Regions from separate parts of the Janthinobacterium sp. 75 genome, predicted to be linked through region 2. Evidence: predicted binding sites of a transcription regulator. Region 2 holds the regulator's gene; the other holds the start of a gene.
What was found. The regulator FliA, encoded in region 2, starts transcription of late flagellar genes. The targets are predictions, from matches to a motif close to CTAAAGTTTNNNNNNNNNNNGCCGNTA.

Region 1: C8C89_RS25450 (flagellar protein FliT) is a predicted target of FliA. The motif match lies at 2,024-2,050, and genes of this name have one in related genera.

The regions. Positions count from the first base shown of each region.
Region 1 is NZ_SORD01000002.1:240,979-244,391, forward strand. It holds gene C8C89_RS25445 (M13 family metallopeptidase) at 1-1,883, opposite strand, end outside; gene C8C89_RS25450 (flagellar protein FliT) at 2,139-2,390, shown strand; gene C8C89_RS25455 (hypothetical protein) at 2,810-3,413, opposite strand, start outside.
Region 2 is NZ_SORD01000001.1:2,252,081-2,255,493, reverse strand. It holds gene C8C89_RS10260 (translation initiation factor Sui1) at 1-131, opposite strand, end outside; gene motD (flagellar motor protein MotD) at 182-970, opposite strand; gene C8C89_RS10250 (flagellar motor protein) at 976-1,722, opposite strand; gene C8C89_RS10245 (RNA polymerase sigma factor FliA) at 1,704-2,435, opposite strand; gene C8C89_RS10240 (antiactivator of flagellar biosynthesis FleN protein) at 2,480-3,343, opposite strand; gene flhF (flagellar biosynthesis protein FlhF) at 3,336-3,413, opposite strand, start outside.

The DNA.
Region 1 (3,413 bases), on a different contig from region 2:
TAACCCGTGAAGAATGCGCGGTCCGCGCCCGGCTGCGCCGGCTTGCCTTGCTGCGACAAGCTGAACGCGTCATGCGCGGCCGCCACGCCAGCCAGATCGGCCAGGTTTTCGCTCAGGGTCAGCTGGCCATTCACGGCCAGATCGGGAAACGGTTTATAGGCCGCGAACTGCGCCACCAGTTGCTGGGACGCCGCCTGGAAATGCGCCAGGTCGGCCGGTGTCCACCAGTCGCGCAGCTTGCCCTGAGCGTCGAACTGCGCGCCCTGGTCGTCGAAGCTGTGGCTGATCTCATGGCCGATGGTGGCGCCAATGCCGCCATAATTGGCCGCGTCGGAGGCTTGCGGGTCGAAGAAAGGCGGCTGCAGGATGGCAGCTGGGAAGTTCAGCGCATTTTGCAGCGGCAAGTTGACGGCGTTGACCAACTGCGCCGGCATGGCCCAGGCCTTGCGGTCAGGCGACTGGCCCAGCTTGGCCAGTTCCTGCTGGTAATGATACTGCTCCGCCCGCTGCACATTGCCCAGCGCGTCGCCGCGCACCACGCGCAAGCCCGCATAGCTGGCCCAGCGTTCCGGATAGCCCACGCCCACGTACAGGGTCTGGAGTTTCTCCTGCGCCTGCGCCTTGGTGGCCGGCGCCATCCAGTCCAGCTTGTCGATGCGGCGCGAGAAGGCAGCGACGATATTGCCCACCATGTCTTGCACGCGGGCTTTCGATTCAGGCGGGAAATAACGCTCCACGTACAGCTTGCCGACGGCGTCGCTGAGGGCCGCGTTCGTCGCCGCCAGCGCGCGCTTGCTGCGCGGTGACTGCTGCGGCGTGCCGCTCAGGGTGCTGCCGTAAAAGGCAAAACGCTGATCGGCGGCCGCCTTCGGCAAGGTGGTGCTGAAATGGTTAATCGCGTGGAAAGCCAGGAAATCCTTCCAGGTCGCCAGCGGCACGCTCGCCACCAGCGCCGCGCTGCCCTTCATGGCCGTCGGGTGCCAGACGATGAAATCGGTCTGCCTGCCCAGGCCTGCAGCCTGGAAGAAGGCTTTCCAGTCCAGGCCAGGCGCCTTGCTGGCGAAGTCGGCGGCGCGCCACGCGTTGTTGCCCTTGGCGACATCGGCCGACTCTTCGCGGCTGGCGTGACTGGCGGCAATTTTCTGCTCCAGCGCAAACACGCGCGCGGCGCGGGCTGGCGCATCGCTGTAACCAGCCTGCTTGAGCATGGCGGCGATATGCGCCTGGTAGCCAGTGCGCAAGCCCTGCATGCGCGCGCTGTCGTCCTGGTAGAAGGCGCGGTCGGGCAAGCCCAGCCCGCCCTGCAGCAGATAGGCCACATTGCGCGTGGTGTCGTTCAAGTCTTGCGCCACCCACAGGCCAAACAGGTTTTCCGTATAAAAATTGGTAGCATTGAGCGGATCGACATCGGCGCGCAGGCTCTCGCCCAGCGCGCGTGCCAGTCCCGCCTGGTCGCGTATGCCATCGATCTTGCTCAACAAGGGCTTGATCGGCGCCCAGCCTTTCGCTTCGATGGCCGATTCATCCATCCAGGAACGGTAAAAATCGCTGACCTGGCGTGCGGATGCATCCGCCTGCGGCGCCGCCGCCAGGCCTTCGACGAGGCCGATGATGCGCTCGTTGGTCGAGTTGGCGAGGATGGCGAACGAGCCCCAGCTGCTGCGGTCGGCGGGAATCTCCGTGCTGCGCAGCCAGTCGCCATTCACGTAGTCATAGAAGTCGTCGCCGGGCGACGCCGTGGCGGCAGCGGGGACAGCGGCGCTGGTGGCCGCTTGCTGGCCATGCGCTTGAGCCGGTACATAGGCCACGGTGGCGCCGGCCAGGGCGAGGGCGATGGCAGCCTGGACTGGAGTCCGGGACCAGGAAAAACGCAAACCGTGCATGGCGATCCTTTCGATGAAAATAAGCAAAATCATAGCCTGAGAATCATACCTTTTTCGCATGCGGAACAACGGCTCGGCGGGAGATTCCGGCAGCCAGCCACAACCATCCAAATTATTTTCACTTTTTTTTCAAAAACACCCTCAAGTTCCCGCTGAACCTGCCGCTAATCTAGACAAGCGGTAATCCATTCACTAGTTACGGGTGTGCTCATGACCTCCAACGACGTTCTCTCGATGTATGAAAATATTGCAGGAATGACCAACAAAATGGTCGTCGCCGCACGTTCGAGCGACTGGGATGGCTTGGACACCCTGGAAAACCAGTGCGCCAGCGCCGCCAGCACGACCATGACGGGCAAAGTGCCTGCCCTGGCCGGCGCTACGCGCCAGCGCAAGATTGACTTGCTCAAGCAAATCCTGGCCAATGATCGCGAAATCCGCGCCATCACGGAACCGTGGATGACGCAACTGCCGAACGCCATGCAGGGATCGCGCGCCCGCATGTAGGTCAACATTGCCGCGCCAGAAACAACAAAAGCACCTGTGGGTGCTTTTTTTACGTCTGCCGCCGTGCCGCGGAGCGCTGCATTTGCGGCGTCCGAAAAGCAAGGAAGGGGAATTTGGAAGGCGAGCCCCAGGTATCTCCTGGCGTCGCCTCGCTGCCGGTTGCATCCGGCGTTCGCGAGCACATCGTCGGCATCGCAAACCGCTTCCAGACCCAGGCGTTTATGCAACGCTACACCTGTTTGCCGCGCCACACTATCGTTGGTGACTGCGCCAGGCTGGGACTGTTTTATCGTAGAGCAAGTCCACTGAATTAATCATATCACCATCTTTAAGAAATAGGCAACACGATAGACAGGCACTTTCTATCTTTTTTCAATATCTTTTTTTATATCAAATCTGGGCGCGGCCTTGCAGCAGCGTTAACGCGAGAACGGCTCCGCTTCCGCCTCGGCCGCGTCCTCTTCCAGCGCTTCCGTCAGCACCGGCACATCCTTCTTCTTGCGGCTGAACGGTTTGCGCAGCAAGACCCAGTATTTCGACGGCGTGCCCGCCCCCACCGCTTGCCTGCGCTTACGCACGGCATACACGACGAGCGCCGTCAGCAGCAGGAAGGCCAGGGTGCCGATAAGCAGCCACATCAAACCATTGCCGCCCGCTTTCTTTTCCTTGTCGGCTGCCGGCGCCGCGTGCAGGGGCTTGGGTTTGGCATGCGGCGCTTCCGCCACAGCCGGTATGGCAGCCGGTGGAGCGGTTGGTTCGGTGACGACGGGCAGCGCCAGCGCCTTTTGCAAGGCGCCGATCTTGCCCTCCAATTCGCCGAGCTTTTCATTCAGGGCCGCGTTTTTCTGGTCCAGCGCCACGCATGCTTGCGCCTGCTCCATATTGGCCTGCGGCGCGCAGGCTGCCACGGGCGCAGTGGCGCGGCGCAACGGCGCCGGGCGCAGCGCCGGGGCAGATGGCATGGGCGCGACGGGCGGCGGCACAAACACGCGTGCCGGACGCACCAGGCCCTCGGCGCGCGCG
Region 2 (3,413 bases):
ACGCCATCGCCCGCAGGCGCCGCCTTGGCCTGCGCCTTGCACGCGCATTGCGCCAGCGGCTGGCGGCAGGCTGGGCACATGCGGCCCGTTTCGGTGGAATACACTAGACCGCCCAGGGAGCTGCTTTTCATGATGGATAGCTAAAAAGGAAGAAGGCAGCGATTGTACCAAGCGGCGAGGGTCAGTTGGCCGGCGCCGGAGCAGGTGCGACGGGCGACGTCGGCACTTCCGTCACGGTCTCGGGGATGCCCGACAAAATCGTCACGGCGACCCTGCGGTTGCGCGCGCGCCCTTCCGGCGTGGCATTCGGCGCCACGGGGATATTATCGGCATGTCCCACGGCCGTCAGGCGCGACGCTTGCACGCCGCTGGCGATGAACAGGCGAACCACGGCGCTGGCGCGCGCGGCCGACAATTCCCAGTTCGAGGCAAAGGTCGAATTGCTGATCGGCTGCACATCCGTATGCCCTTCCACCTGCACGTCGTGCGTGTCATCCTTGAGCAGCACGGCCACGGCGCGCAAGGCCTGGTCCGACTCGGCCGTCAGCCCTGCGGCACCCGGGTCGAACAGCACACTGGCATTGATTTCCACGCTCACGCCGCGGCTCGTCTGCGTGACCCTGACCTTGCCTTCCTTGACCAGCGGCGCCAGGGTGGACGTGAGATCCTGCGCCAGGCGCGTCATGTGTTCGCGCTCGCGGCGGAGGGCTTCAGTGCGGCGTTTCAGGGCGGGATTCGGCAGCGCAATGGCTTGCGGTGCTTCCATGATGATGGGCGGCGCGCCCTTTTCCAGGCTGAAAGCCTGGCCGATGGCATTCTGGAAGACGCGGTACTTACCTTCGTTGACTTGCGAAATCGCATACATGACGACGAAAAAGGCGAACAACAAAGTGATGAAGTCGGCGTACGAGATCAGCCAGCGGTCCTGGTTGTCCGGTTCCTCGTCATACTTCCTGCGCGCGCGCCGCATCATGGTCAGTGCTCGTGCAGCAGGCTGGCCACGCGCTCTTCGATGATGCGCGTGTGGTCGCCCGTGGCGATGTCGTACAGCACGGCGGCCGTGATTTCATACTGCAGCACCCGGCGCGAGACGATGGCCTTGAGTTTATTGGCCACCGGCAAGAACAGCAGATTGGCCAGGCCCACGCCGTAGATGGTCGACACAAACGCCACGGCGATGCCGCTGCCCAATTTACTCGGGTCGGTGAGGTTTTCCATGACATGGATCAAGCCCAGCACGGCGCCCAGAATACCGATGGTGGGCGAATAGCCGGCCGCCGACTCCCACACCTTGACGGCCTGGCGCTCGGCCATTTCGTAGGCAGAGATCTCCACGTCGAGCAGCTGGCGCAGCTTGTCGGGGGCGATGCCGTCGACGATCATGCGCAAACCCTTGGCGTTGAAGCGGTCGGCCGTGTTTTCCATCAGGCGCTCGAGCGCCAGCGGGCCGTCGCGGCGCGCCGTCAAGCTCCATTGCCCGATGTCGCGCGCCAGCGCGGCGCGCGTATCGGCCGGCGGCAAAAACACCCAGCGCAGCATTTCCAGGCCGCGCACGAAAGTACGCAGCCGCGTTTGCAGCAGCACGGCGCCGAAGGTGCCGACGATGACGATGGCAAAGGCGGCCGGCTGCAGCAGGGAGGCCATCTTGCCGCCTTCCAGTGCCTGGCCGACCAGGAGGCCCGCCAGCGCCAGCGCCAGCCCGATTACGCTGGACCAGTCCACGCCAGCTCCCTCAAGGTTGCCCGCAGGCGTGCGACGGCCTGGGTATGCAGCTGCGAGACACGCGACTCGGACACGCCCATCACCGCGCCGATCTCCTTCAGGTTCAGCTCTTCTTCGTAGTACAGGCCCATGAGCATTTTCTCGCGTGGCGGCAGCGCGTCGATGGCATCGATCACGGATTGCCGGAAATCGGTATCGAGCAGGGACCGCAAGGGGTCGCTGTCCTCGTCCACGCAATGGCGGTCGAGAAAGCTGTCATTGCCGTCCGGGTCATGAAAGTCTTCGTAGTACAGCAACTGGTGGCCGCCGCCGTCACCCAGCATTTCCTGGTAATCGGCCAGCGACATTTTCAGCAATTTCGCCACTTCCGACTCCGTCGGCGGGTGTCCCAGGCGCTGCTGCAGGATGCTCATCGCCTCTTCGATCTTGCGCATGTTCTGGCGCATGCTGCGCGGCAACCAGTCGCTGGTGCGCAATTCGTCGAGCATGGCGCCGCGGATGCGCAGCACGGCATACGTCTCGAACTGCGCGCCATGCGTCTCTTCATAGCGGCTGATGGCGTCGAGCAGGCCGATCATGCCGGCCTGGATCAGGTCATCGACCTCGACCGAAGGCGGCAATTTCGCCTTCATATGGTGCGCCAGACGCTTCACCAGCGGAATGTGCTCCGTCAGCAAATAGTCCTTGTTCGATTTCCCTTTGACCGTGTACATAGGCTGCTTATTGTTTTAACTGCTATCGTGTGCTGATGATGGATTCAGACGCTGAACTGGTGCGGGCTCCCCGTCTGGTACAAGGTGCCACCGAGCACCGGCGCCGCCGAACGGGCCAGCCGCTCGGCCAGTCCGCGAAACGCCACCGAAGCTCCCGCCAGCGGAAAGGCATCGACCACGCTGCGGCCCAGACGCGCCGCGCGGTGCAGATACTCATCGGCAGGCACCGACCCCATCGAGGTCAGTTTCACGGCCAGGTAACGGCTCGCCGCCTGCGCCATATTATCGTATACCACTTTTGCCTCGGATTCGGAAGCGCCGGTGACCAGAATGCCAAACGGACGGCGTCCCAGTTCCTGGCTCAGGCGCTTGATCAGGCAGTATGCCGCCTTGATCGAAGTGGCGCTGGTCGACACTTGCACCACGATATCGGACGAGGCCATCAGCGGCACGGGAAAGCAATCGCCCTCGTCGGCCATGACGCCGTCGACCAGCACGATGCCGCTCTGGCGCGCCATCACCTCGAAGGTCTTGCCCAGGCGGCGCAGTTCTTCCTCGCCCGCATAGTCCATGCTGTCCATCAGGTGGTTGCGCGCACCCAGGCTGGCTACGCCGAAGCCTTGCGGCACCTGGTGGATGACCTGGTTCAAGGCGCACTGCTGGCGCGCCACGTCGCGCAGGCTGGCGCCGTGCGCCAGTCCCAGGCGCGCAGCGACGCCATCGCTGCCGCCGCTGGCGTCGAGCAGCAGCACGTCATTGCCGCCGTAGACCAGCGAGGCGCCCAGGTTGACCAGCATGGCACCCTTGTCGTCCTGCGGCGTGGCAGAGAGAAAAGTCATCACCCGCGGCTGCGGGCCGGCCAGCATGCGACGCAAGCCTTCGGCCTGGTCGAAATCGAAATTAGCCAAGGCGCACCCCGCGCGCTTCATTGTTGCGGGCAGCTGCCTGCGCCATCAGCAGCGGCAGTTCGGCATCGGA